4 regions of the Microbacterium sp. RD1 genome follow, and region 1 is predicted to be linked to each of the others. Evidence: predicted binding sites of a transcription regulator. Region 1 holds the regulator's gene; each other region holds the start of a gene.
What was found. The regulator HrcA, encoded in region 1, represses chaperone genes, less so after heat shock. The targets are predictions, from matches to a motif close to TTNGCACTCGNNNNNNNCGAGTGCNAA.
Positions count from the first base shown of each region.

Region 2: ACTU3I_RS08765 (Hsp20/alpha crystallin family protein) is a predicted target of HrcA. The motif match lies at 4,058-4,084, and genes of this name have one in related genera.
Region 3: groES (co-chaperone GroES) is a predicted target of HrcA. The motif match lies at 3,127-3,153, and genes of this name have one in related genera.
Region 4: groL (chaperonin GroEL) is a predicted target of HrcA. The motif match lies at 1,574-1,600, and genes of this name have one in related genera.

Region 1 covers NZ_JBQPOL010000004.1:156,688-163,934, forward strand. The annotation lists gene ACTU3I_RS17445 (pyridoxal phosphate-dependent aminotransferase) at 1-1,155, shown strand; gene lepA (translation elongation factor 4) at 1,168-3,012, shown strand; gene ACTU3I_RS17455 (DUF1990 family protein) at 3,118-3,768, shown strand; gene hemW (radical SAM family heme chaperone HemW) at 3,768-4,985, shown strand; gene hrcA (heat-inducible transcriptional repressor HrcA) at 5,066-6,106, shown strand; gene dnaJ (molecular chaperone DnaJ) at 6,158-7,247, shown strand, end outside.
Region 2 covers NZ_JBQPOL010000001.1:1,794,713-1,801,959, reverse strand. The annotation lists gene ACTU3I_RS08780 (ABC transporter permease) at 1-915, shown strand, start outside; gene ACTU3I_RS08775 (ABC transporter permease) at 912-1,898, shown strand; gene ACTU3I_RS08770 (amidohydrolase family protein) at 1,954-3,393, opposite strand; gene ACTU3I_RS08765 (Hsp20/alpha crystallin family protein) at 3,529-3,981, opposite strand; gene ACTU3I_RS08760 (ROK family protein) at 4,127-5,059, shown strand; gene ACTU3I_RS08755 (UBP-type zinc finger domain-containing protein) at 5,082-5,453, opposite strand; gene ACTU3I_RS08750 (DUF2510 domain-containing protein) at 5,450-6,142, opposite strand; gene ACTU3I_RS08745 (error-prone DNA polymerase) at 6,192-7,247, opposite strand, start outside.
Region 3 covers NZ_JBQPOL010000002.1:876,806-884,052, forward strand. The annotation lists gene ACTU3I_RS12965 (ABC transporter substrate-binding protein) at 194-1,471, opposite strand; gene rarD (EamA family transporter RarD) at 1,659-2,624, opposite strand; gene groES (co-chaperone GroES) at 2,743-3,039, opposite strand; gene ACTU3I_RS12980 (Hsp70 family protein) at 3,366-5,219, shown strand; gene ACTU3I_RS12985 (helix-turn-helix transcriptional regulator) at 5,232-7,247, shown strand, end outside.
Region 4 covers NZ_JBQPOL010000001.1:1,769,121-1,776,367, reverse strand. The annotation lists gene groL (chaperonin GroEL) at 1-1,536, opposite strand, end outside; gene ACTU3I_RS08655 (cold-shock protein) at 1,719-1,919, opposite strand; gene ACTU3I_RS08650 (LytR C-terminal domain-containing protein) at 2,050-2,643, opposite strand; gene ACTU3I_RS08645 (DUF3263 domain-containing protein) at 2,673-2,918, opposite strand; gene ACTU3I_RS08640 (DUF2332 family protein) at 2,928-3,917, opposite strand; gene msrB (peptide-methionine (R)-S-oxide reductase MsrB) at 3,981-4,388, shown strand; gene ACTU3I_RS08630 (nitroreductase family protein) at 4,385-4,948, shown strand; gene ACTU3I_RS08625 (DMT family transporter) at 4,945-5,892, opposite strand; gene ACTU3I_RS08620 (hypothetical protein) at 5,976-6,410, opposite strand; tRNA gene ACTU3I_RS08615 (tRNA-Thr) at 6,560-6,632, opposite strand; gene ACTU3I_RS08610 (hypothetical protein) at 6,970-7,200, opposite strand.

The DNA of each region.
Region 1 (7,247 bases):
GTGCCCGCCATCGCCCCCCACATCGCCGCCATGCCGGGATCCGGCGTCCGGCGCATCCTCGAGATCGCGCTGCGGCGGCCGGGGACCCTGATCCTCGCCGTCGGAGAGCCCGGTGAGGCGGTCGCTCCGCGCATCCGGTCCGCCGGCGCGCAGGGGTGGACGGACGGGGCCACGCGGTACACGCCGAACGGCGGCATCCGCGCCCTCCGCGAAGCCATCGTCGGCAAGCTCGCCCGCGAGAACGGGGTCGATGCGGCGGTGGAGCAGGTGTTAGTCACGGTCGGTGGTACGCAGGCGCTTCATCAGGCGATGTCGCTCGTCCTCGCCGCCGGCGACGACGTGCTCATCCCCGACCCGGGATACACGACGTTCGCGATGAACGCCGCGATGCTCCAGGCGCGAGCGGTGCCGTACCTCCTGCGTCCGGAGCGCGCGTTCACCCCCGACCTCGACGAGCTGGAGCGCCTCGTGACCCCGCGCACGCGCGCGATCATCGTCAACTCCCCGTCCAATCCGCTGGGGATCACCTACTCCGCCGAGCTGATCGCGGCGCTCGTCGCCTTCGCCCGGCGGCACGACCTCTGGCTGATCAGCGACGAGGTGTACGAGCGGTTCACCTGGGGCGCCGCTCACGTCAGCCCCGCCTCGCTCGACACCGACGGACGCGTGCTGAGCGTGTTCTCCACCTCGAAGACCTATGCCATGACAGGCGTGCGCGTCGGATGGCTCGTGACACCGCCGGGGCTCGAGGACGCGATGCTCCGCGCCCAGGAGGCGACGGTGAGCTGCGTCGACGGCCCCGCCCAGCTGGCGGCCCTGGAGGCGCTCACGGGACCGCAGGACGCGGTCGCCTCCGCCTCCGCGCACTACGCGGAGAACCTCCGCGCGGCCGTGTCGGTCCTGGATGCCGGCGGGTTTCGCTACCTCGAGCCCAGCGGCGCGTTCTATCTGTGGATCGATATGGCGCACGTCGCGGGCGGGGATGTGGCCGCGTGGTGCGAGCAACTCCTCGACGAGCAAGGCGTCGCCGTCGCGCCCGGCTCGGCGTTCGGGGCATCCGGGGAGGGCTGGATCCGCGTGTGCGTGGCGAGCGACCGCGCGGAGCTCCTCGAGGGCCTGCGGCGGCTGCCCGTGCCGCCCGCGGCACGCCCGTAGAATCGACGGAACATGTCACCCCGAGCCCTGAAGCCTCTCGAGCCGTCTGCGACCCCTCCCGAGCTGATCCGCAACTTCTGCATCATCGCCCACATCGACCACGGCAAGTCGACGCTGGCCGACCGGATGCTGCAGATCACCGGCGTGGTCTCCGACCGCGACATGCGCGCCCAGTACCTCGACCGCATGGACATCGAGCGTGAACGCGGCATCACGATCAAGAGCCAGGCCGTGCGGATGCCGTGGGCAAGCGCCGGCACCACCCACGCGCTGAACATGATCGACACCCCCGGTCACGTGGACTTCACCTACGAGGTCTCCCGATCACTGGCCGCGTGCGAGGGCGCGATCCTGCTCGTCGACGCGGCGCAGGGGATCGAGGCGCAGACCCTCGCGAACCTCTACCTCGCGCTGGAGAACGACCTCCACATCATCCCGGTGCTCAACAAGATCGATCTCCCCGCCGCCGATCCGGAGAAGTTCGCCGCCGAGCTCGCCGGGCTCATCGGCGGCGACCCGGAGGACGTGCTGCGGGTGAGCGGCAAGACGGGTCAGGGCGTCGAGGAGCTCCTCGACCGCATCGTCGCCGACATCCCGGCACCGCAGGGCGCCGCCGACGCCCCGGCGCGCGCGATGATCTTCGACTCGGTGTACGACGCGTACCGCGGCGTGGTGACCTACGTCCGGATGGTGGACGGCAAGCTCGAGCCGCGCGAGCGGATTCAGATGATGTCGACGCGGGCGACTCACGAGCTGCTCGAGATCGGCGTCTCCAGCCCCGAACCCGTGCCCACGAAGGGCCTCGGTGTGGGCGAGGTGGGCTACCTCATCACCGGCGTGAAGGACGTCCGCCAGTCCAAGGTCGGCGACACGATCACCAACCAGCGCAAGCCCGCATCCCAGGCGCTCCCCGGCTACACCGATCCGAAGCCGATGGTGTTCTCGGGCATCTACCCGATCGACGGCAGCGACTACGCCGAGCTTCGCGAAGCCCTCGACAAGCTCAAGCTCTCCGACGCCTCGCTGCAGTACGAGCCCGAGACATCCGTCGCCCTCGGCTTCGGTTTCCGCGCCGGTTTCCTCGGGCTTCTCCACCTCGAGATCATCACCGAGCGGCTCTCGCGCGAATTCGGTCTGGATCTCATCACCACGGCCCCGTCTGTCACGTACGAGGTGACGACCGACACCGGCGAGACCGTCACCGTCACCAACCCGAGCGAGTACCCCGACGGACGCGTCGCCACGGTCTCGGAGCCGGTGGTCAAGGTCGGCATCCTGCTGCCGAAGGACTACGTCGGCACGGTGATGGAGCTCTGTCAGGGACGCCGCGGCACGCTACTGGGCATGGACTACCTCAGCGAGGACCGCGTCGAGCTGCGCTACAACATGCCGCTCGGTGAGATCGTCTTCGACTTCTTCGATCATCTGAAGAGCCGCACGCAAGGCTATGCGAGCCTCGACTACGAGCCCGCGGGCTCCCAGGAGGCCGACCTGGTGAAGGTCGACATCCTGCTGCAGGGCGAGAAGGTCGACGCCTTCAGCTCGATCGTTCATCGCGCGAAGGCTTACGCGTACGGCACGCTCATGACCGAGCGTCTGCGCAAGCTCATCCCGCGCCAGCAGTTCGAGGTTCCCATCCAGGCCGCGATCGGAGCCCGCATCATCGCGCGCGAGAACATCCGCGCCATCCGCAAGGACGTGCTGGCCAAGTGCTACGGCGGTGACATCACCCGCAAGCGGAAGCTCCTCGAGAAGCAGAAGGAGGGCAAGAAGCGCATGAAGATGGTGGGGCGGGTCGAGGTGCCGCAGGAGGCGTTCATCGCCGCGCTCTCCGGCGACGTCGAGTCCAAGAAGTAGCGCGTGCTCGATACTGCATCTGCGCCACGAGACTGCGTCCGCTGACTGCAGTCTCGTGGCGGTGGTGCAGTCTCACGGGAGCGGCGAGCGGCGTAACCTGGAACGATGCGCCGCGGGACCTTTAGAGACGAGACGGTCGACTACGCCGCCGTGGGGGCGACGCAGGCCTCGGACCTCATGCAATACCCGCCCGAGCGCTCCATCCCCGCCGAGGAGAGCTGGCGGATCGGCTCGGGCGAGGAACGCTTCGCCACGGCCGGCGAGGCTCTCCTGTCGTGGGCGGCGCAGCGGGAGGGCGGGCTCACTCTCACCGACGTCCGGCCCGCGCCCGGCCCGATGTACACCGGAGTGGGCTACGACGCCGAAGGCACCCCCATCGCCCCGAGCCGCCTCGAGTCCGATCAGCGTTTCGACGCCGACGGCACGCCGTTCGTGGCTCCGGGCACGACAGTGCGGCTGCGCGGTCGGGTGCGGCGGATGCGCGCCGACGCGGAGTTGCGCGTCATCTCGGTCATCGAGGAGCCCCGCCGCGTCGGCTTCACGCTCGGCACCGTGGGGGACTCGGTGGTCAGCGGGGAGGAGCTGTTCGTCCTGGACTGGCGCGACGATGACGGCGTCTGGTTCACGGTGCGGGCCTTCGATGCGCCGGTCGCGCTCGTCTACCGCCTCTACCCCCGCCTCGTGCGGCACCGCCGCCGCGAGCTGTTCCAGAGGTATCTCCGCGCGATCTCGCCGCTCTACAGCAGCGCGCACTGATGGGCGCAGCGCTGCCGCTCGGCGACGCCGCACCACTGGACGGACGCCTCCCCGACGATCTCCGCATCGAGGCCGGAACCGACTTCGGCGTCTACGTGCACGTGCCGTTCTGCCGCGTCCGCTGCGGATACTGCGACTTCAACACGTACACCTCGTCCGAGCTGCAGGGTGCCCGCCAGGACCAGTACGCCGACACCGTGCAGCGTGAGATCGACCTGTCGGTGCCGGTCCTCGCCGCCGCCGGGGATCTCCGGCCGGCCTCGACGATCTTCTTCGGCGGCGGAACCCCGACGCTCCTCCCGCCGGGGGATCTCGCCCGCATGCTGGCGGGCGTCCGCAACGCGTTCGGCAAGACACCCGACGTCGAGGTGACCGTCGAGGCGAACCCCGACACCGTCACGCCGGAGGTCGCCGACACCCTCGCGGCGGCCGGCGTGACCCGCATGTCGATCGGCATGCAGTCGGCCCAGCCGCACGTGCTCGCAGCCCTCGATCGCACCCACGACCCGGCGAACGTCCGTACCGCCGTGGCCGCCGCGCGGGCCGCCGGCCTCGACGTCAGCGTCGACCTCATCTACGGCACCCCGGGGGAGTCGCTGGAGGACTGGCGTGCGTCCCTCGAGGAGGCCATCGCTCTGCAGCCCGATCATCTCTCGGCGTACGCCCTCATCGTCGAAGACGGCACGAAGCTCGCCCGCCAGATCCGCCGCGGGGAGCTCGCGGAGCCGGACGACGATCTCGAGGCCGACATGTACGAGCTGGCCGACGACCTGCTCGGCGGGGCCGACCTGGAGTGGTACGAGGTCTCCAACTGGGCGCGCACCCCTGCGCATCGCTCCCGCCACAACCTCGCCTACTGGCGGGGCTCGGATTGGTGGGGGTTCGGTCCCGGCGCGCACAGCCACGTCGCCGGACTCCGCTGGTGGAATGTCCGTCACCCCGCCGCGTACGCCGCGCGCCTGGCGCAGCAGCAGTCGCCCGCTGCCGGTCGGGAGAGGCCGGATGCCGCTGCCCGGCGGCTCGAATCGGTGTTGCTCGGCTCCCGCATCCGCGAGGGAATCCCGGTGAGCGACCTGCTGGCCGAGGGCAGACGGGCCGTGGCCGGTCTCGTCGCGGACGGACTGGTCGAGGGGAAAGCGGCGATCCGCGGACGGGTCGTGCTCACCCGCCGCGGGCGGCTCCTGGCGGATGCGGTGGTCCGCGCCCTCACGGAGTGAGTCCTCGGCGCTCCTCCTGCTGCATCCGCTAGAATTGGCACTCAGCTACGACGAGTGCCAACGTTCGCGGGAGGAGTGCCATGGTCACGGAACGCGGGCTCCAGGTACTGCGCGCGATCGTGCAGGACTACGTCGACACGCGTGAGCCGGTCGGCAGCAAAGCCATCGTGGACCGGCATGCGTTCGGGGTGTCGGCGGCGACCATCCGCAACGACATGGCGCTCCTCGAGGACGAAGAGCTGATCGCCGCGCCTCACACCTCGTCGGGGCGCGTACCCACCGACAAGGGCTACCGCGTCTTCGTCGACCACCTCGCCGAGCTGCGACCGCTCTCCGGCGCGCAGCGATCGGCGATCGCATCGTTCCTCGACGACTCCGGCGACCTCGACGATCTCCTCGGACGCACCGTCCGCGCGCTCACGCGGCTCACCGGTCAGGTCGCGATGGTGCAGTACCCGTCGTTCGCGGCGGCGAACGTCACGCATGTCGAGCTGGTCAATCTCGGCGGCGGCCGCATGCTCGTCGTCGTCGTGACCGACACCGGCCGCGTCACGCAACGCTTCGCATACTCCCGCGAGGAGCCCTCCGACGACGATCTCGCCCAGTTGCGCGCCCGCATCGGCGCGCTCATCGTCGGGTCCTCGGTGCGCGACGGCGCCGAGCGCATCGACGCCGTCCTCTCCGGCTCCGCGCCCGCGGCGACGGGGATCGAGGCGATGGCCCATCCCGTGCTGCGCGTCCTGGCCGAGGAGCTCGAGGAGTTCCGGCAGGACCGGCTCGTCATGGCCGGCGCTGCCACCCTTGCTCGGCGCGAATCCGACTTCCGCGGCAGCATCTATCCGCTCCTCGAAGCGATCGAGGAGCAGGTGACGCTGCTCAGACTCATGAGCGAGATGGTGGCCGACGCGCAGGGCCTCTCGGTGAGCATCGGCCGGGAGAACGAGCCCTTCGGTCTCATCGAGGCGTCCGTGCTCGCGAGCGACTACGACGCGCCGGCGAGCGGTGCACGCGTCGGGCTCCTCGGTCCGACGCGCATGGACTATCCCACGAATCTCGCGGCGGTGCGTGCCGTCGCGCATTATCTGACCCGGATGCTCGAGGAAGACGAGAACGGCCGCTGAGCAGCATCCGGCTCACGAACGATCCCGCCGTGTGCGGGCAGGAAGGCGAAAGTGGCTGACCACTACGAGGTCTTGGGCGTCGCGCGCGACGCCTCCGCCGACGAGATCAAGCGCGCCTACCGGCGCCTGGCCCGCGAGCTCCACCCCGACGTCAATCCCGGCGAGGACGCATCCGAGCGGTTCAAGCTCGTGACCCACGCCTACGACGTGCTCAGCGACCCCGAGCAGCGCCGGCGCTACGACCTCGGCGGCGACTCCAGCCCGTTCGGCGGCGGAGGCGGCGCCGCGGGCTTCGGCGGCTTCGGCGACATCTTCGAGACGTTCTTCGGCGGCGGAGGCGGCGGCGCACGGGCCGGCCGCCCGCGCTCGCGGCGCGAACGCGGGCAGGACGCGCTCGTGCGGGTCACGCTCGAGCTCGGAGACGTCGTCTTCGGCACGCACCGCGACCTCGACGTCGACACCGCCGTGCTCTGCGAGACCTGTCAGGGGTCGTGCTGCCAGCCCGGCACGTCCGAGGTCACGTGCGACATCTGCCACGGGGCCGGAAACGTCCAGCGCACCGTCCGCAGCCTCCTCGGGAACGTGGTCACGACGCAGCCGTGCGCCACCTGCCAGGGATACGGCACCACCATCCCGTACCCCTGCGCCACCTGCCAGGGTCAGGGACGCGTGCGCGCGCGGCGCACCGTCTCGGTCGACATTCCCGCCGGCGTCGAGACCGGCCTGCGGCTGCAGCTGCCCGGTTCGGGAGAGGTAGGTCCCGCGGGCGGTCCGAACGGCGACCTCTACCTCGAGATCAACGTCGCCCCGCACGAGGTCTTCAGCCGCGAGGGCGACGACCTGATGGCGACGCTCGAGGTGTCGATGCCGGATGCCATCCTCGGCACGAGCACGAGCATCCAGGCGCTCGACGGCGAGGTCGAGCTGGACGTGCGCCCCGGCGTGCAATCCGGCGACGTGCTCACGATCAAGGGCCGCGGGATCACCCCGCTGCGGGGCTCGCAGCGGGGTGACCTCCGTGTGGGCGTGCATGTCGTGACGCCCACGCGGCTGGACGGCAAGGAGCGTGCCCTCATCGAGGAGTTCGCCCGGCGCACGAAGGCGCCCTCGCCGCGGCTGGCCGAGTTCCACCAGGGGATGT
Region 2 (7,247 bases), on a different contig from region 1:
GCCGCCGTGTTCGTGGTGATCGCCATCGCCCTCAACATCGTCGTGCTGCCGTCGGTCGCCGCCGTCGGTCAGATACCGTCCACGCTGGCGGCGTTTGCGCCCTTCGCGCTCCTCGGTATGGCGAGCGCCCCCTCGATCCTCTCCGGACACGGCGGGCTCGACCTGTCGGTCGCTCCGACGATGGGGCTGATCAACATCCTCCTGGTGACCGGCATCGTCGGGGGGCCGCTTGCCTCTCCCGCCGTCGCGCTGCCCGTCTGCCTGCTGATCGGGCTCGCGATCGGGACGATCAACGGCCTCGCCGTCGCGGTGCTGCGTTTTCCCGCGGTGATCGCGACGCTGTGCATGTTCTTCGTGCTCAGCGGATTGAGCCTGCTGCTCGTCCCGACGCCGCTGACGGCACCGCCGAACTGGACGGACGCACTCGCAACGACGTTCGGGCCGATCCCCGGCGCGGCGCTCACGATCGGCGCTCCCCTCCTGCTGTGGGGCGCCCTGCGTGCCACCGGCTACACCCGTGTGCTCCTCGCCGTGGGGGACAACGAGGTCGCCGCGTACACGAGTGGAGTCCCCGTCTGGGCCGTTCGCGTCAGCGCCTACGCGCTGGGCGGACTGCTGGCGGCAGCGGCGGGTATCGCGCTCACCGGTCTCGTCCGCACCGCCGACGCCAACCTCAGCGGACCCTACGTCCTCGTCGCGCTGGCCGCGGTCGCCATCGGCGGGGTGTCGCTCGCGGGGGGCTCCGGCGGCATGCTCGGGCCGCTGCTCGGTGCAGCCAGCATCTACCTGCTGTCGCTCCTGCTGACGTCGATGCGCGTGTCGGCGGAGTGGGTCAACGTGGCCTACGGCGCCGCGCTGCTGCTGGCCGTCGTAGGAAACGCCGCACTCTCATCGACTCGTCGGAGGACCACGTGAACACTGCCGACCGCGTCGCCGTACGCCTCCCCCGGTGGGCACGCTCCCTCCCGCTCGTGCAGATCGGAGTCGTGGTCGCGGCGTGGGTCGCCACCCTCGTTCTCATCCCTGGGATCGGCCGCGTCACCGGCGTGTACTCGCTGCTGATCCTGGCCGCCTTCCTGGGCATCGCCGCAGCGGGACAGACACTGGTGGTCCTCATCGGCGGGATCGACCTGTCGGTACCCGCCGTCATCGGTGCCTCCAATCTCCTGTGCGCGCTGTGGCTCGGACAGGGATGGCCGTTCTGGGTGGTCGTTGCGGTCATCGCGGTGCTCTCTGCAGGCGTGGGCGCCGCGAACGGCTACCTCAGCGAGCGATTCCAGTTGCCTCCACTCGTCGTCACGATCGCGGTGGGCTCGATCGCCATCGGTCTCGCCCTCGTGGCCACCGGCGGCGGCAATGTCATCGGCTCGCTCCCCGACTGGCTCGCCCGCTTCTCCTCGCCTCTGGGAACAGTGGGGCCGATCCCCCTTCCTCCCGTCCTCCTCCTCTGGGCGCTTCTCATCGGAGGGATCACCGTGGTGCTGGTGTGGACGAGGACGGGTCTGCGGCTCTACGCGACCGGGGCCAGTGCCCGCGCGGCGCGACTGGCTCGCGTCCCCGTGCGCGCGGTGTGGGTGGGCACGTTCGTGGCCAGCGCCTGCAGCTCCGCCCTCCTCGGCATCGTCCTGCTGGGCTTCGGCGGCGCAGGTCAGCCGGACGTCGGCGACCCGTACCTGTTCACCAGCCTCGCCGCGGTGCTCGTCGGAGGGACCTCGCTGCTGGGCGGTCGCGGCGATTACCTCCGCACCGTGCTCGGGGCCCTCATCATCCAGCTGCTGAGCATCCTGCTCGTGGGCTTCGGCCTCGGCGCTGCCGCGCAGCAGATGGTCACGGGTGTCATCATCTTCGCCGCCGTCGCCGTATACGGACGGGAATCACGAGTGCGCGACCGCGTGTGACACCACGAAAAGGTCCGGCCGCCGACATTCGCTCGGCGGCCGGACCTTCGTGCGATCAGTGACCCGAGCCCGCGAGGATCGAGGTGACCGCCGCGCTGGTGTCGGCCTCGTCGACCGTGCGGTGAAGGCCCGAGCGCACCGCCGCGAGATCCGTGCCGAACCGCTCCAGCAGGTAGGCGCGAGACTCCTCTCCCGCGGAGATCAGGGCATCCACGTCCACGCCGATCAGCCCTCCGTCCCACTTGCGCACGTCGCCGTCGAGGAAGACCGCGTCGACGGTCGCCGCGCTGGCGAAGTTGACCACCGTTCCCACCGCTGATCCCCACAGTCGCGTGCCGACGTCGTCGAGCGATATCAAGATGAGGTCGGCCCGCTTGCCCACCTCGACGGTTCCGATCTCGTCCATCAACCCCGCGTTCGCTGCGCCTCCGACGGTGGCCGCGTGCAGGACGTCGATCGCGCGATAGCGCGGCAAAGCCGTCGCGTCGCCCGCGAACTCTGCGGCGAAGCTCAGTCCGCGCTGCACGGTCAGCAGGGTCCGCATCTCCGTGAAGAGGTCGTGCTGGTAGCTGATCTCGTTGTCGCTGCTGATCCCGATCCGGATGCCTCGCCGCTGCGCCTCCAGCACCGGTGCGAACGCACCGAGGCCGAAATGCGAGTCTGACCGGGGTACCAGATTGACGGCGGCCCCGCTCTCGGCGATGGCATCCCACGTGGCGGCCGAGATGTCGGCGCAATGGTTGTACGAGTGATCCGGCCCCATCAGCCCCGAAGCGACGAGCTCGTCGAGGTTCGGAATCCACGAGCCCATCTCGGCGCACACGCCGAAGCCGTTCTCACGGGCGAACCGCCACGTGTCCACCGACGGCTGGATGTCGAACATCCGGAGGGTCACGCGATCCTGTCCGCTCTCGAAGTACTCGCTGCGCAGGCGGAGCAGATCGCCCGGGAGGTGCCCCTCGTGCGCACCGGCCTGCGCGCTGCCGGCCGCGTAGACGGCGCGGATGCCGGAGGACAGGAGCGCCTCGATCGCGGCCTCGGAATGCGCACGGCTGCGAGAGTTGTGGCTGTTGTCCACGATGGTGGTGGTCCCGGAATTCAGCGCCTGGAGCACCGTGAGCCTCTCGCCGATGGCGATGTCCTCCGGCCGGTAATGCCGCGCGAGACCGTCGTGGGTGAGGGCCATGTAGCTGCCGAAGTCGGCGTCGGGGGCGATGCCGCGAAGCTGTCCCTCCCAGGCGTGCACATGGGAATCGACCAGGCCGGGAAGAAGGATGCAGCGCGACGCGTCCACGCGTATGGCGTCCCCCGCCCGCTCGGCGAGGCGGTCGCCGACCGCCACGATGCGTACGCCGCGGATCAGGACGTCCCCGGTGAACGGCTCGTCGCCCGCCATGGTGAGAATGGTGGCGCCCTCGACGAGAATCATGCGATCCGCGTCACCCTGGGATGCCAGGATCCGATCGCGCGCGCTCTGTTGGCCTCTGAGACTCATGATGCTCCTTCGCAACGGTGGTTACCCGTCTTTCCACGCTAGGGAGCGCGCACGCAGCGGCAGCGTTTCGATCATCCGGCCTGTACGCAATGCGGGGACGATCCCGAAGGATCGCCCCCGCTCACGCGCGCGGCGTTACTGCTCGATCGGCTGCGGCGCGTCGGATTCGTGCGCTCGGATCGTCGCGTCGCCGGCCGCACTGGTGACCTCGATGCGACGCGGCTTGGCCTTCTCGCTCACCGGGATGGTGACCGAGAGCACCCCGTTGTTGTACGAGGCGCTGATGTTCTCGGTGTCGATCCCCTGACCGAGGTTGAGCTGGCGCACGAACGTGGCAGCCTCACGCTCGCGGGTGATCCACTTGACGCTGTCACCCGACGCGAGCGTGCGCTCAGCGCGGATGGTGAGCAGCTGGCCGTCCACGTCGATGTCGACGGAGCCCGGGTCGACGCCGGGAAGGTCCGCCGTGAGGACGTAGTGATCGCCGTCGCGATACAGGTCCATGGGCATGCGTCGCGGGCCGCGACGAGTGTCCATCAGGGCCGATGCGAGACGGTCGAAGTCACGGAAAGGGTCATAGCCTGCCATGGTTCCTCCTTCTTCGCGTGCCGGGTGATCCGGCAGATCGGTGAAGTTGAGTCTGTGTGACTCAACTAAGACCAGATTAGCACTCTCCCCTTGAGAGTGCCAACGAGTTCTCGGGTCCGCTCCGACTTCTGTAGCCTCGTGTTCCGTGACCGTTGCGATCGCCGTGGACCTGGGCGGAACCAAGGTCGAAGCCTGCCTCATCGACGAGGACGGTCACGTCGTCGACGCGTCCCGCTTCCGCGCCCCCACGGGACCCGACAGCGACCACGACGCCCTCCGCGTCGCTGTTCACACCGTGGTCGATCAGGCACTCACGGCCTTACCGGCCGGCGTCATCCCCGTGGGGGTCGGGATCGGCAGCGCCGGACCCATCGACACCGTGCACGACACCGTCTCGCCGCTCAACCTCCCCCATGCGGAGCGCTTCTCCCTCGCCGACGCGGTGCGCGCCATCCTGCCGAAGACGTGGGGCGACGTGCCGGTGCGTTTCGCTCTCGACGGGCTGTGCATCGCGATCGCCGAGCATTGGCAGGGTGCCGGGCGGCGCACCCGCTCGATGCTCGGGATAGTCGTCTCCACCGGCATCGGGGGCGGGATCATCGCGGCCGGCGAGCCGTATCCGGGGGTGACGGGCAACGCCGGCCATCTCGGGCAGATCGAGGTGGCCGGGTTCACGCCCCCCGGCGTGCATGGCCGCGAGGCCACTGTCGAACGCATCGCCAGCGGGCCGAACATCGTGCGGTGGGCGCGGGATCAGGGCTGGGGCGGTACCCGCGGGGAAGAGCTCGCGGTGGGATACGCCGCGGGCGAGGAGATCCCGGTCGCCGCTGTCCGGCGCAGCGCCGCGGCGGTGGGTTCGGCGCTGGCCTCCGCCACCGCCCTCCTGGACCTCGACATGGTGGTCATCGGCGGCGGCTTCTCGCACGTGTCGCCGGACTACGTCGACCTGGTTCGCGACGCGCGTGATCGGACGGCGGCCTACCCGTTCCTCGGGCGCGCGGAGATCGTGCGGGCGGAGCTCGGCAACGAGAGTCCGCTGGTCGGGGCCGCGGCGCTGGTCCTCCGCGACCGCGCCTGATGCCGCCGGCTGCTCGGGCGCGTCAGCGGCGGCGGGCCCTCACCTGCTCGCGCCAGTCGTCGGGCACGCGGCCCTCCGGTCCGGGCGACGGCTGTGACTCCGGGCGGCTGGTGGGGGGAGCCAGCTCCGGCCCCTCGACGCTCGCCTGCTCCAGATAGTCCCACCACCAGTCTTCACCGGGCTCGAAGCTCTGGATGAAGCGGTGCCCGGTCGCCTGCCAGTGCGCGGTGGCGTGGCGCTCGGGCGAGTCGTCGCAGCATCCGATGTGCCCGCAGGCCGCACATCGACGGAGGTGGACCCACCACCCGCCCGCCGCTTCGCACTCGACGCAGCCGGTTCCCGAGGGCGCGGCGGCCGGGTCGATCTGACCCGCCGCACTCGTCTGATCGCTCATGACCGCGTGTACTGCTCGATGGTGGGGATGAGCGCGAAGACGATGTTGAGGATGTAGACCGCGAAGCCGATGCCCACGGCGATCGTCACCACGGTGACGGCGATCCACGCCCACACGGGGCCGAGACCCGATCCCGTCTGGCGTCGCAGGACCACTCCGCGGCCGATGACGTAGACGCCGTTGGAGATGACGAGCGTGAAGAAGATCCACGCCCAGTGGAAGGGGCGCTGGATGCCGCGGGCACGCAGAGCCCGCCAATCGAGATACGCCGCGACGATCTGCACCGCCACGAGAACCCAGCCGACCAGAGTCAGCACCAGGGAGAAACCGGTGAACGACGACATCCACGCCGTCGACGGCGACTGCATCGAATCGCGCACGGTGCCTTCGATGTAGCCCGCCCAGTCGACGAAGAACAGCGGCACCAGCGACAGGAGCGGCAGCAGGACGACGACCCAGATCCACACGGTGTTGGTCGCGATGTCGCGGCGCAGCTCCGGGGTCGTCGCGGCGGGCGCGGACGGGTAGGACGGATACGCCGCGTAGGCGGGCGCGGCGGGTGCCGTGAAGACCGGCTCGGCGGCGGGCTGGCGGTCATCGGTCCAGGCGAGACCGTTCCACCACCGCTTCGAGCGGGGGTCTTCGGGGTCGTCGTACCATCCTGGGGGGACCTGCGAGGCGTCGGTCATGTCGGTCCTTTCGCATGAGGGGCGTCGTCGCGAGTCTAGCCAGGACGCTTCACCGGAAGTCGCGTGAGGTGTGCACGACGCCCACGCGAAGGTCTTCGAAAGCATCGGCCACGAGGTTCGTCACCCCTTCCACCGAGCGCTCGAGGATGCCGCGCACGATGAGCGCGGGCGAGTCCCGCACGATCCGCCGATAGCGGTTCCACACCCCGACCGAGCACACCACGTTCACCAGTCCATGCTCATCCTCGAGGTTGAGGAAGGTGATGCCGGATGCCGTCGCCGGACGCTGGCGATGAGTGACGAGGCCCGCCACCTCGATGCGCCGGCCGTTCTCATGGCTGCGCAGCTCGCGAGAAGCGAGCACCCCGCGCGCGTCGAGCCCCGAGCGGTAATGGGTCATCGGATGATCCGTCGTCGAGACCCCTGTCGCCCACAGATCGGCGGCGAGCACGTCGTAGCTGGTCTGATCGGGAAAGAGCGGCGGCTGCACCGACACCATCGAGTCGGGGAGGTATTCGGGCCGGTCCTGCGCCGCGGAACCGGCCAGCCAGATGCCCTCGCGGCGGCTGATCCCCAGGCACTCGAACGCTCCGGCGGTGGCCAGCGCCTCCAGCTGCGCCGCGGTGAGGCTCGTGCGGCGCACGAGATCGCGGAGGTCCCGGTAGGGACCGGATGCCTCGCGCTCGGCGACGACGCGTTCCGCCACCGCCACCCCGATGCCGGTGACGGCGGCCAGTCCCAGACGCACGGCGAAACGGCCGTCGCGGCGGTGCGCCTCCGACTCATCCGGGGCATCCGGGTCGAAGTCGCCGACGGGCGGCTGCTCGCGATGCGCGCACGCAGCGAGGCCGGTCGGGACGGACGCTTCGTCAGGGTCGGCGAGCGGGCCCCGCGGCTCGGCGAGCGACTCCAGGGTGGCCTGAACGCCGGAGCGCAGGAGATCGGGTCGACGGACCTCCACGCCATGCCGGCGGGCATCGGCGGTGAGGGTGGCCGGTGAATAGAAGCCCATCGGCTGCGCGCGCAGCAGCCCCGCGAGAAACGCCGCCGGATAGTGCAGCTTGATCCACGAGCTCGCGTACACGAGCAGCCCGAACGACAGCGC
Region 3 (7,247 bases), on a different contig from region 1:
AGAGTGGGGCGCGGACAACATTCCGGATCGATCCCGCCCCTGCCGCTGCGGCCCCGCCGAGCGGCGCGTATCCGCGGATTGGTCCGGAATGTTGTCCGCCGTGCCAGGCCGACCGCGGCTGCCACCCGAGCCGGCCCGGGCAACGGGAAGGGCCCCGGTCCGAAGACCGGGGCCCTTCGCGTGGATGCTGCGATCAGCCTTCGTATGCGGCGTAGTTGTTGTCCTCGCCGAACTGGTAGATGCCGATCGACGCCTCGGTCGGGTCGCCGACCTCGTCGAACGTGATCGGACCCGAGATGCCGTCGTAGTCGGCCGTTCCGCCACCGAGGATGATGTCGGCGCAGGCCTGGTACGAGTCGCAGGTCTCGCCGTCACCGGCTCCGCCGGAGACCTCGATCAGCTTTTCGGCGATCGCCTCGGAGTCGGTCGAGCCGGCGGCAAGCGACGCCAGCGCGAGCAGGATCGTCGCGTCGTAGGACTCGGCAGCGTAGCTGTAGTCCTCCAGCGCCGGGGTGCCCTCGGCCTCGAGGAACGCGTCGAGCTCGCCCGTGAAGTCCGAGATCGAGTCGATCGACAGACCGGGGAGCGTGCCCTTGGCGCCCGTGAGGGAGCCGGCCGGGAACGCGTCGCCGAAGTTCTTCAGGTTGCCGTCGACGAAGTACAGGCCTTCGGCGGGGAACTGTCCGAACAGGCTCGGCAGGATCGTGGAGACCTCGTCGAACGTGATCAGCGCGATCGCGTCGGGGTCGGCCGCCAGGACCTCGCTGATCTGGGCGTCGAACGTGGTGTCACCGGTGTTGTAGGTGGTCTCCGCGACGACCTCGCCACCGGCGGCCTCGAACGCCTCGGAGACGTACTTGGCGAGCCCGGTGCCGTAGGAGTCGTTCAGCACGATCAGACCGAGGGTCTGCGCGCCGTCCTCAGCGATGAGGTTTCCGAGCACCTCGCCCTGCAGCACGTCCGAGGGCGCGGTGCGGAAGTAGAGGCCGTTGTCCTCGTACGTGGTGAACGCGTCGGACGTGTTCGCCGGGGAGAACTGGATGACGCCGGCGCCGACGACCTGGTCGATGAACTGCAGCGACGTGCCCGATGACGCCGCGCCGATGATCGCCGAGACGTCCTCGCCCAGCAGGCGCGGGATCTCCGTCTCGTAGGCCTTGTTGTCGGTGTCGCCCGAGTCGCCGTAGGTGACCTCGAGGGTCAGGCCGGTCTCGTCCGAGATCTCGTTGATCTGCGACGTCGCGTAGGCGACGCCCGCCTCTTCGGGCGGGCCGAGGAAGGCCAGGGTGCCGGTCTGGGGAAGCGCCGTGCCGATCTTCAGATCGAGCTCGCCACCCACCTCCGACGAGCCACCGGTCTCAGCGGCATCGCCGCCGCCACCGGAACACCCGGCCAGGAAGAGTGCGCTGACACCGACCACGGCGATACCGCCGAGGACCTTGCCGGCACGCGAACGTGTGAAAACGCTCATGTTGCTCCTTGCTGTGTATGAACTGCGGGCCCGCTCGGGCGCCGACCCAGTGCCCTCACACTAATGCGCAGGATGCGTCCTCAGTATTGCCGTTCGTTAACGATCTGTAACGCGACCCAATCGTTATCTGGAAGCGATGCCATGCGCGCGATCACGGGGCGGAGCGCGGATGCCGCCGCCCTTCGCGTCAGGTCAGATCGGCTATGTCCGACGCCTCCGCGCGCCCGCGCCGGGCGGCGAGAACGGAGTCGACGGTCAGCACGGTGAGCGAGATCCAGACCAGACCGAAGCCGATCCACCGCTCGAGCGGCATCGGCTCCCCCAGCACCCACACACCGGCCGCGAATTGCAGGATGGGCGCGACGAACTGCAGCATCCCCATGACGGTCAGCGGCACCCGTCGCGAGCCCGCCGCGAACAGCAGCAACGGCGTCGCGGTGGCGACCCCGGCCAGCAGCAGCAGCGCGGCGTGCCCGGGACCCGCGGAGAACAGCGTCAGCCCCGAGGTGGCACCGACGAGCGCGAGCTGCACGATCGCGACGGGCAGGAGCCACGCCGACTCGAGGGTCAGTCCGCTCACCGCGTCGACGGCGGGGCCGATCTGCTTCTTGACCAGTCCGTAGAGGCCGAAAGAGAACGCCAGCCCCAGAGCGACCCAGGGGAAGGCGCGGTAGCCGACGACGATCACGACGACCGCCGCAGCGGCGATGCCGAGCGCGATCCACTGCACGGCGCGCACGCGCTCACGGAGCACCACGACTCCCAGCACCACCGTGACGATCGGATTGATGAAGTACCCGAGGCTCGTCTCCACGACGTGGCCCGACAACGCCGCGAGGACGAAGATCATCCAGTTTCCGTAGATGAGCACTCCGGCCAGCGCCGTCCAGCCGAGCAGGCGCGGCTGACGCACGATCGCGAGGAAGGGGCGCCAGGCGCGCGTGACGGCCAGCAGCAGGATGCAGAACACCAGCGACAGCGCGATGCGCCAGGCGACGAGCTCCCACGCCCCCGTCGGCGCCAGCGCCACGAAGTACAGCGGAAGGAAGCCCCACAGCAGGTAGGACAGGAACGCGTATCCGCCGCCGACCAGCCGCGTGCGCGCCTCACCCGGTTCGGATGCGGCGGAGGGACTGCGCACGGACCGACTCACCGCACTACTCTATGTCGCCCGGCCTCCCGCTCCGGCGACGCGAATGCGCGGGCCGACGGGCAACGCGAAGGCCCCGGATGCCGAAGCATCCGGGGCCTGGAGCGGGAAGCGTCGCGCGTCAGCGGACGACGACCGCGAGCACGTCGCGGGCCGAGAGCACAAGGTACTCGTCGGCGCCGAACTTGACCTCGGTGCCGCCGTACTTGCTGTAGATGACGCGGTCGCCCACGGCGACGTCGAGCGGAACGCGGTTGCCGTTGTCGTCGATGCGGCCGGGGCCCACGGCCACGACCTCGCCCTCCTGGGGCTTCTCCTTCGCGGTGTCGGGAATGACGAGACCACTGGAGGTGGTCTGCTCAGCCTCGACCTGCTGGATGACGATGCGGTCCTCGAGCGGCTTGATGGAAACCGACACGGTCTACCTCTTCTTTCTGAACGCTTCGGTACGGAAGACTCGTTAGCACCCACACGAGGAGAGTGCTAACGCCAGTGTAGGGAAACGCTGGCACTCATGCAACGCGAGTGCCAACCGGGCGTCGTCCGCAGCTCTCCCCGGCAGGGCTGCACGGAGGGCCCTTTCCATCCCCTGCGCTCTGTGCCAGAATCCGATCACGACGTCGGCTCGACAGGGGCACGGACCGACGCTGGGACATCATTGGGGATGCACCCACGCCTTCCCGATGAAACGTGCGGCGCGAGCACGGATCCTCTCCCGGGACCCCCTCGTGCCGGGGGGAAGAGATGAATGCTCCGTATTTCCTGGCGATCGACATCGGCACCACGCGCACGTCGGCGGCGACGGCGAGATCCGCACCGGACGGCAGTCTCCTGGCGACCGCCTTTCCGCTCGGTCGCGCCTGTGACAACGCACCCACCGTCGCCTTCGCAGCCGACGGCGATCTGCTGTTCGGCGACGCGGCCGAGCGGCGCGGGGGCACGCACCCTGAGAGGCTGATCCGCGAGTTCAAGCGCAGGATCGGCGACGACGTGCCGATCCTCGCGGCCGATCGGGCCTTCTCGCCCGAGGAGCTCTACGCGCGCATGGTGGACTGGACGGCACGCGCGGTCGTCGAGCGGGAGGGCGACACACCGGCCCGTCTCGCCGTCACGATCCCGGCCACGTGGGGCGAGTACCGCGCGGACGTCGTCCGTGCGGCGCTGGCCGAGCACGGCTGGCGGAACGTGGAGATCCTCACCGAGCCCGAGGCGGCCGCACGGCACTACGCCGCGTCGCATCCGCTGGCCGAAGGCGAGGCGCTGGCGATCTACGACTTCGGCGGTGGCACGTTCGACGCCGTCGTGCTGCGGGCGGGGAAAGACGGCGTGGTCCGTGCGGCCGGGGCACCGTCGGGCCTGGCAGACCTGGGCGGCGCGGATTTCGACGACACGATGCTGCGCCACGTGCTGCGCACCGCGCACATCGACGCCGTCGCACTCGTCGGCGAGCCGGCCGGGCGCGTCGCGCTCGCGGCGCTGCGACGGGAGTGCGTCGAGGCGAAGGAGTCGCTGTCGTTCGACTCCGAGGCGATCATCCCGGTGCTGGCGGCGGGCCAGCAGACGGCCGTGCGCATCAGCCGCGACGAGTTCGAGGCGATGATCGCCGACGACCTCGAACGAACGCTCGAGGCCTTCGAGACGGCGCTCGCGGACGCCGCCGTCGCCCCGGCGGACCTGGGGGCGATCCTGCTCACGGGTGGTTCTTCCCGCATCCCGCGGGTCGCCCAGCTGCTCTCCGAGCGCTTCGACCGGCCGATCGCCATCGACGCCGATCCGAAGGCCATCATCGCCCTGGGTGCCGCGCGCGCCGCCGCCGACGCGGCCGCCGCACTCTCTCTCGCTTCCGAGGGCGCTTCGGCGAGCTCGGAGGAGGCCCCGGCCGCTCTCGCGCTCGTGGATGCTCCCCGGAACGCGGTCGCCCCTCACCGCTGGTTCCGTCGAGCCCCGCGTACCGCTTGGGCGGCCGCGGGTTTCACCGTGCTCGCCACCGCCACCGCGCTGGCCGTCGCCCCCACCCTCGGTATGGGCATGGTGAGCGCCACGGAGCGCGCGGCGATGACCGCCGCCCCCGTCGCGGACGGCACGTCGGATGCGGCAGGCTCTGACACATCGACCGCCTCGACCCCCGCGGCGGAGACGCCGTCGGGGGGTGCGCCGCAGGACACGGATGCGGGGACGGCACCTCGGGGGCCGGGAAAGGCGCCGGGCGTCTCCCCGCCGGCGAGCACGACCCCGGGCGACGAAGCCCCCGGCACGGGCACGACCGCGCCGGCGGCCCAGACCGGAGCGGACGGGTCGACGCCGGCGGGCAGTCCGGCCGGATCGGTTCCGGCGCCCCGGGATCCCGGTCCCTCAGGTCAGGGCACGTCGACGCCCTCCCCTGCCCCGGTGGATCCGGTGCCGGTCGACCCCGACCCCGACCCCGACCCGGAAGCCCCCGAACCGACGCCCTCGCCCGACCCCTCGCCAGACCCGACGGCGTCGCCCGACCCCGTCCCGGCGGACCCGGACCCGACGCCGGACCCCGCCCCTTCCGATCCGGGGCCGACACCTGCCGGAGACCCGTCACCTCCGCCCTCGGAAACCCCCGCCGTCTGACGCGTCGCGATCATGGCGAATCCTTCCGCGCCTGCAAGCGCCGGCGCCCTCGGCGCCTCTCCCCTCCTCCTCCCGCGGCCCGTGCGCAATCACCTCGACGCACTGTCCCGTGAACCGGCCGCACCGCGGGTCCTCGTGGTCGGCCCCGCGGGCTCCGGCCGCAGCCGCGTGCTGCGCGAGATCGCGCGGCGGCTCGGCCGTGACGGGCGACCCGTGGTGACCGCGGATGCCGCAGCCACCGTCGACGCGGCGCCCGCGGAGGCCGTCGTGCTCGCCGACGACGTGCATACGAGCGCGGGCGAGCTCATCGCCGCGCTCGCTCGACGGGTGCAGACGCCCGGTGCCGGTGTCGTGGTTGCCTCGGCGCCGTGGCCGCTCCCCGATCCGGTGCGCGAGCTCGCCACCTCCCTCGAGAAGGCTCACCCGCCCCTCGTGCTCGGTCATGTCACGCGCGTCGACGTGCTGGACGCCTGTGCGGGAAGCGGGCGCTTCTGGGCGCCCCGCTGCATCGACGACATCCTGGAGCTCGCCGGTCACCTCGCCTGGCTCGTCGGCGAGGCGCTCGTCGTGCACGAGCAGGACTGCGAGGACGAGTCGGGCCATCCGGCTCTCCGAGAGGAGCTTCGTGATCTCATCGCCCACCGCATCGCGAGCCTCGAGCCGCCGCTCCTGGCCGCGATCGAGACGCTGTGCCTGTCGCCGGGCACGCTGCCGCTCGACGAGGACGCGCACTGGGCACTGGCCGGCCACGCGCGCGGGCTTCTGATGCGCAACGGCCACCCGGCGCCGGTCGTCCGCGATGCCGTGCGGGCCACGATCTCCGTCGACCGCCTCTTCGAGCTGTACGCCACCCCCGGACGGCTCCCTCCCGACGCGGAGATGCGGCGACTGCTCAGCGGGTTCTCCGACCCGCGGCTGGCCACCGCTCTGCTCCTGGACGGGGACGCTGCACTGGGGCGCGACCCCCGCCGCGCCGACGAGCTGTTCCGCGCGGCCGGCGAGGCGGGCGCCGACGGGCTGGCAGTGGCGACGCGGCGCGCGCGGGCGGCATGGAACGCCGGCGAGGTCGACACCGCCGGCGCGATCCTCGACCGCGCCGCCGTCGGCCCGGCGCATCCGTCGTTTCCGACGGCGACCGCCATCACGGGTGCGGTCTGGGCGGCGCGGGCCGACCTGCCGATGAGCTCTGCGGTCTTCACCCGCGCCGATGTCCCCTCCCCCGACCTCGTCGCGGCGGGGACGATCGCCGCCGTCGGGGCCGGCGACGCCGAGCGCCTGGTCGAGCTCGACGCCGCCCCGCCGGCGCGGGCTCTGCCGTCCACGCTCGTCGTGGCGCAGGAGCTGCTCGTGCGGGGCCTGCGTACGACGCTCGGCACCCGCGTGCCGACATGCCTGAGCGACCTCGTCCGTGCCACCGAGATGTACACCGCATCCGGCTGCGACGCCCCGGTCCCGGAGATCCCCGCCGTCCTCGCCACCGTCGCCGCGCTCTCGCTCGGCGACCTTCACGTCGCCGCGAACGTCATCTCCGACGCCGTGCGCTCCCGCCACGGCGGCGCATGGGCACAGCAGCGGCTGCTGCTGTGGCAGGCGTGGGTGGCGGTGCAGCGCGAGCGGCCCCACGACGCGGAGGCGGCACTCCGGGCCGCGGGGGTCGCGACGACGACTCCCGCGCGCGAGCGGGTCCTCGCGGATGCGGTGGCCATCGCGCTCACGCGTCGATACGCCGACCCGTCGGCGCTGCCGCCGGTGTGGCGTCGGGCGCGCGAGAGCATCCTCCGCGCGCGCTTCGACGTGTACTCGCTCATCCCGCTCGCCGAGTTCGCCGTCAGTGCCGCTCGCCTGGGCGACATGGACCGCGTGCAGCCGCATCTGGACGACGCTGCCGCCGCACTCGCGCGGCTCGGCGACCCGCCGGTGTGGTCGAGCCATCTGCACTGGGCGGGCTTGCACTGCAGCATCCACCTCAACCGCCCGCACGACCTCCGACCGCACGCCCGCGCGCTGCTGAGCGCCGCACCGCACACC
Region 4 (7,247 bases), on a different contig from region 1:
GAACAGGCCCGCGATCGACGCGGCGTTCTGCAGCGCCGAGCGCGTGACCTTCGCCGGGTCGATGATGCCCTGCGCGAACAGGTCGCCGTACTCACCGGTGGCGGCGTTGAGGCCCCAACCGGCTTCCAGCTCTGCGACCTTGTTCGCCACGACACCGGGCTCCAGACCGGCGTTCAGCGCGATCTGCTTGAGCGGGGCCTCGATGGCGACGCGGACGATGTTCGCACCCGTGGCCTCGTCACCCTCGAGGGACAGGCCCTCGAACGCGACCTTGCCGGCCTGGATGAGCGCGACGCCACCACCGGGGACGATGCCCTCCTCGACGGCAGCCTTCGCGTTGCGAACGGCGTCCTCGATGCGGTGCTTGCGCTCCTTGAGCTCGACCTCGGTCGCCGCGCCCGCCTTGATGACGGCGACGCCGCCGGCGAGCTTGGCGAGGCGCTCCTGGAGCTTCTCGCGGTCGTAGTCGCTGTCGGTGTTCTCGATCTCGCGACGGATCTGGGTCACGCGACCCTCGATCTGAGCGGAGTCACCGGCACCCTCGACGATGGTGGTCTCGTCCTTGGTGATGATGACCTTGCGGGCACGGCCGAGCAGGTCGACTGTCGCGTTCTCGAGCTTGAGGCCCACCTCTTCGGTGATGACCTGGCCGCCGGTGAGGATCGCGATGTCCTGCAGCTGCGCCTTGCGACGGTCGCCGAAGCCGGGAGCCTTGACGGCAGCCGACTTGAAGATGCCGCGGATCTTGTTGAGCACGAGCGTCGCGAGAGCCTCGCCCTCGACGTCCTCAGCGATGATGAGGAGCTCCTTGCCCTCCTGGATCACCTTGTCGACGATGGGCAGCAGATCCTTGATGTTCGAGATCTTCTGGTTCGCGATCAGGATGTAGGGGTCTTCGAAGACCGCTTCCTGGCGCTCCGGGTCGGTCACGAAGTAGGGGTTGATGTAGCCCTTGTCGAAGCGCATGCCCTCGGTGAGCTCGAGCTCGGTGCCGAAGGTGTTCGACTCCTCGACGGTGACGACGCCTTCCTTGCCGACCTTGTCGATCGCCTCGGCGATCAGCTCGCCGATGGCGGGGTCAGCGGCAGAGATCGAAGCCGTGGCAGCGATCTGCTCCTTGGACTCGACCTCCTTGGCGCCGTTGAGGAGCTCGTCGGTGATGGCCTTGACGGCCTTCTCGATGCCCTTCTTGAGCGAGATGGGGTCGGCGCCGGCGGCGACGTTGCGAAGGCCCTCGCGGACGAGCGCCTGAGCGAGGACGGTCGCGGTGGTGGTTCCGTCACCGGCGACGTCGTCGGTCTTCTTGGCGACCTCCTTGACCAGCTCAGCGCCGATCTTCTCGTAAGGGTCGTCGAGTTCGATCTCCTTGGCGATCGAGACACCGTCGTTCGTGATCGTGGGTGCGCCCCACTTCTTCTCGAGCACGACGTTGCGACCGCGGGGGCCGAGCGTCACCTTGACGGCGTCGGCGAGGATGTTCAGGCCGCGCTCGAGGCCGCGACGAGCCTCCTCGTCGAAAGCGATGATCTTTGCCATGTGTGTGTCGTCCCTCCCGGACGGTGGGTGTCAGTCATTAGCACTCAACAAACACGAGTGCTAAATCATTCTGGCACTCGCCCCTGGGGAGTGCAAGCCGCGACCGGGGGGAAGTCGTCGCATCCGGACATGTTTCGTCCCCGCATCCGACACGGGATGCGGGGACGAAGTGCGAGGACGCGTCAGACCACGCGGACCGATTCGGCCTGCGGACCCTTCTGACCGGCGCCGACGGTGAACTCGACGGTCTGACCCTCTTCGAGGACGCGGAAGCCCGTCATGTCGATGTTCGAGTAATGGACGAAGACGTCCTGGCCGTCGCCGGAGGTGATGAAGCCGAAACCCTTCTCGGCGTTGAACCATTTGACAGTGCCCTGGGCCATGCTGATCTCCTGCTGTTGCGACGGGACGATCGTCATCGTAACCACGACGCGCGGGCCGAAATCGCCCGCTCGGGCAACTGTTGCACGGCCGCATCGAACTGTTTACCGGCCCGAAACACGGGCCCGGAAATCAGGATGCCGGGGTCTCCGCGGGCGGCGAGACGCGATCCAGGCCCAGCACGACGGTCAGCTGGCGACCGGCCTCGTTCTCCTCGGTCGCGGGATCATCGGGCGGCAGGTATTGCGTGCTCTCGGCGATCTCCGCGCCGCCGATGACCTCGGCCAGCCCGAGCGCCGCGGCCTCGTCATCGGGCGAGGCGTAATAGATCGTCGTCGTCTCGAAATCGGTGCTGCCGGCCGCTCCCGCGTTGACCGAATCGGCGGGCCAGCCGGCGGCGACGACCACGTCGCGCACTTGCGTGGCCAGCCCCTCCTGCCCGGTGGCGTTGAGGACCAGGACCGGGAACGACGTGTCGATGACCGGCTCGATCTGCGGAGGCAGGGGGGTGGAGGAGGGCGCAGCCTCCGGGGCGAGCGAGATGCGCCCCGACACCAGCAGTGCGCCGAAGATCCCCGCCGCCAGCAGCACGACGGTGGCCAGGGCCGCCCAGAGGAAGACCACGCCGCCGCGCATGCGGGGGTTCTCCGCCCGGTGAGCGCCCACGCGACCCGTCTCGGGCGCGATGTCGTCGAAGCGGTCGGGCGGGAAGGTCGTTCGGGCCACGCTCCGATGCTACCGGGGCCGCGCGCAGATCACCGTGCGCCCGTTCGCGCTTCCCGCACGGCGGCGCGGGTGTCGCGGAGGCGGCGGAGGCGGCGGATGAGCAGCGGATCGTGCTCCAGCGCCTCGGCGGTGTCGATCAACCGGGCGAGCAGCTGGTAATAGCGCGCCGGCGGCATGTCGAACTCCGCGCGGATGGCTTCTTCCTTCGCGCCGCCATGGCGGCGCCACTCCGCCTCGAAGGCGAGCAGGGCGCGATCGCGGTCGGAGAGGGGCACGTGCTCACGCTACGACGGGTGCTTCCGCGCACCGGGGAGCCACGCCACGGAAGCGCCGAGAGGGTCCACTGCGGCGAGGACGACGCCGTCGAGTGCGAGGGCGAACCCGCCCGGCCAGGGCTCGGGGATGCGGTCCCAGCCGTCATGGAGCCCCGGCTCGTCGAGCGTGATCCATCGCCCGGCGGCGCGCGCCCGGTCGATCAGGTCGTGGCGTCGCGCCCGGGGGATGTGGGCGAGCACGCCGGGAGTGGTCACCACGAGCGTGGCGTCGCGCGGCGCGGTCACCGCCACCTCCGCGAGCCGCTCGGCGGCGTCACCGGCCACCAGCTGCGGCGGATCGACGGCCGCGATGTCCAACGCCGCCGTGATGCGCTCGATCCTCCCCTCCTCCCCCGGCCACACCAGGCCGGTGAGCCACGCGCGGTCCGCCGCATCACGGGCATCTCGCGGGTCGAGGTCGATGCCCGCGCGCCAGACGACATCGGGCAGCCGCAGGGGCGGGTCGCCGTCCAGGTCGCTCACCAGCACCACGGCGCTCTCCCCCGCCGGCGGATCGAGCGCGACGCCGCCGCGAGGCGTGCGATAGCGGTACGAGTAGCGGTCGGGGTAGAGGCAGAGCCCGGCGCTGGCGCCGATCTCCAGCAGCGCGATCGGACCGTCGATCGCGCTGAGAGCGGGAAGGATCGCCGCGCAGCGAAGCGGTTCGTTGGTCTGGATGCTCCGCACCGCGCACTCCGCCACGACCCCGTCGGCGTGCGCGCGGAGCCACGACGCCCAGGAGGCGAAATCCGCCTCGGGGGCCCCGAGGAAGCGGGTCACCGCGAACACCAACGGCGGCTGGCGGCGGGTGGGCGGGATCCGCGCCAGCACGGCCGCCACCTCCGGGGTCCGGGCCACGCCGCGCGCCCATTCCGCGTACAGTTCCGAACGACCGGGCGCCTCGTCTCGCGCGAACCTCGCGTAGCGGCTCACGACGGCGGCGACCGCATCCTGTTCCATCCCGGCATTATCGCCGCCGAGGTGCCGGCGTCGGGTTGAATGGAGGGTGGAAGGGATCTCCTCATGACCTACGCCGTGAACAAGTCCGACGAGCAGTGGCGGGCAGAGCTGTCGCCCGAGCAATACGCCGTGCTCCGCCAGGCCGGCACGGAGCGCGCCTGGACCGGAGAGCTCCTCGACGAGAGCCGCGCGGGGCTGTACACCTGCGCCGCGTGCGGCGCGGAGCTGTTCCAAAGCGGCACGAAGTTCGACTCGCACTGCGGATGGCCGAGCTTCTACGAGTCGGTGCGACCGGAGGCTGTCGAACTCATCGAGGACCGCAGCCACGGCATGGTGCGCACCGAGGTGCGCTGCGCGAACTGCGGCTCGCACCTCGGTCACGTCTTCCCCGACGGCTTCGGCACCCCCACCGGCGACCGATACTGCATGAACTCGCTGTCGCTGAACTTCGCACCCGAGTCAGAGGCGTGACGGCCCTCGAGGCCGTCAGGGCGCGCCGCTCGTGGTCTCGCGTCACCGATGACGCGCCCACACCGTCGGAGCTGGCGGAACTCGTCTCGGCTGCCGGACGCGTGGCCGACCATTCCTCGCTCCGCCCGTGGCGCCTCATCGAGCTGCGCGGAAGCGACCGGGATCGCCTGGGCCGCGCGATCAGCAAGGCCTCCGGCGATAAGGGCCGGTCGTCCAAGCCGCTGCGCGCGCCTCTCCTCGTGGCGATCGTGGCGACCTACCGCAAGAGCGAGAAGGTGCCGCGGTGGGAGCAGGAGGCGGTGGCCTCGGGAGTCGCCCACACCCTGAGCCTGCTCCTGGATGAAGCCGGATGGGGCGTCATCTGGCGCACCGGCTGGTACACGCGCCACAAGGCGGTCGCGAAGGCGCACGGCCTCGGCAAGAACGAGGCGCTCCTCGGCTGGCTGTACGTGGGAGGGAAACCCCCGACCGATCGCCCCGGCCGACGGAAGCCCGTCGAGGCCGCCGACCACCTGTCGCGCATGCCGGCGGGGAAGAAGCGCGAGGGCACGAAGGCCTAGGCGCTCTTGCGTCCGCCGCGTCGCCACGGCACCACCGCGACGGTGACACCGGCCAGCGCGATCGCGACGGCGACGAGCGCGACGGGGAGGGGCGGGGCGGACGGCGCCGGCCACACGGCATCCAGCAGTACCGACGACAGCAGCAGCCCGACGACCGAGCCGAGTCCGAGGAGCAGGACCCCCGTGGTGCGCACGACGGCGACCGACAGCGCGATGTAGGCGACGCCGAGCGCGCCGCCGACGTACAGCCACGGATCGGATGGCGGCGGTGCGGGCGGCCCAGCCACGAGGACATGCACCCCCGTCGCCACGGCGAGCGCCGCCGTGCCGCCGAAGAAGTTCACGAGGGTCGCCACGACGGGGCTGCCGATGCGGGATCCGAGAATGCCATTCGTGCCCTGCTGCCACGCGATCCCGGCTCCGGCCAGGAACGGCAGCAGCAGCATCCACCATGCCGTCGAGCCCGCGGCCGACGCGCACACGACGACCCCTGTCAGAGCGAGGGCCGCCCCGGCGATGCGGGGCATCGTGACCGCGACCGTGCCTCCCGGCCCGTACCCGACCCTGTCGAGCACCAGACCGTTCAGGGTCTGCCCGGCCACCACTCCCACCGTGAACAGCGCGACTCCGACGGTGGCGACCGTCAGTCCCTGCGTCGCCGTGGTCAGGGCGCCGCCCAGGCCGCCCAGCAGGACCCACCACGGCACCTGTCCGGTCCGGATGCCGCGCATCAGGCGGCGCGTCCCCGCCCGTCCCGCGGGGAGCACCGCGCACAGGACGATCAGGATCGCCAGCCCGGAACCGAAAGACACGAGGGCGGCGGCGTAGCCGTCGTTCAGCGCCCCACCCAGGGAGCCGTTCACCCGCGCCTGGACTGCCGTGGCCACGCCGATGAGCACGGCTGCCGCCACCGCCACCCAGAGGGGGATGCGTCGCTCGCTCACGTTCCTCCCGGGTGATCCGCCGGGACGATGTTACGGCCCCGCGGAGCGAGGTGGTGCCGCGGGGAGGGTGGGAGCGGTCGGTGTCAGGTGTCGCTGCGGCGTGGTGCGCCCGTCTCTCCCCCGTCGCGGTCGGTCGCGACGAACGGATCCACCTTGTCGGCCTTGCGCAGGGTCTCCGCCTGTTCCTGACGCCGGCGCGCCGCTTCCGCCGCGTGGACGTCGATGTCGGCCGCACGCTGCTCGGCCTCCAGATCGGCATGGATCGCCTGCGCCTTCGCTCGCTCGGACTCGGCGGTGGCCGCCGCCGCGTCGGCACGGGCCTGCGCCAGACCGGCCTCGTGCTCGCGCGCGCGGGCGTCCGCATCCCGGGCCTCGGCCCGGAGCTTCTCCGCGTGCTCGTGCTGGCGCCGCTGACGCCGCTCCCGGCGCCCCTTCGACGTGACGACGACAACGACGGCCGCGATCGCGAGCACCACCACGATGACGACGATGATCCAGATGAGGACTGTCGTATCCACGGTTCCTCCTTCGGTCGGCGCCCCGCGGCGCCTCCCTGCTCACGAAACGCCACCGTCGGCGGGCGGGTAAGAGACTTGTCAACCGCGCCGCGATGCACTAGCCCGTCGAGGCGCCACGCCTGCGGATCGCAGCGGGACCGAGCAGAGAGAGCCGACTGCGGGACTCGAACCCGCAACCCCCTAATTACAAGTTAGGTGCGCTACCAATTGCGCCAAGCCGGCGTACCCGCGCAGCGACGCGGATCGTAGGGAGAGGACGTGGGTGAGGTGACAGGCAGGCCGCACCAACCCCGCGCACTCCGCTCCTGAGCACCGAGTCTAGGGCGTCGGCCGCGCGCCTCTCACCGCCGCCTGCGCCACGGGGACGCCCATCCTCAGCCACGGGTCTGCGAGGCGAGCCACTCCCCGCATCGCGTGGCGTCAGTCCCCCGTGATCACGTCCCGAGCGGAGTGCATGTCACGAGCGGAGGGGCCCATGCCGCGCATCCGCACTCCCCTCGTGACACGCACTCCCCTCGGCACACGCACTCCCGCCGTGGCGCGGGCGAGGGCGCCGGGTCTATCGTTCCGAGCTGGCGGCGGCGTCCTGCTTGGCGCGCCGCCAGTTCACGGCGAAGAAGATCGCGGTGAGCACGATCACGACGCCCGCCGCACCGATGGGGGTCCACAGGGGGTCGAATCCGCTGAAGAGCGTGACCACGACATAGGCCACACCCGCGCACAGCGCGATGAGGAAGCTCGTGAGGAGGACTTTGCCGCGCGAGGGTGCGGGGCGGGAAACGTTCGACATCGATGGGCCTTCCGAGCAGGTGTCGGTTCAGGCTACCGGGTGAGCTC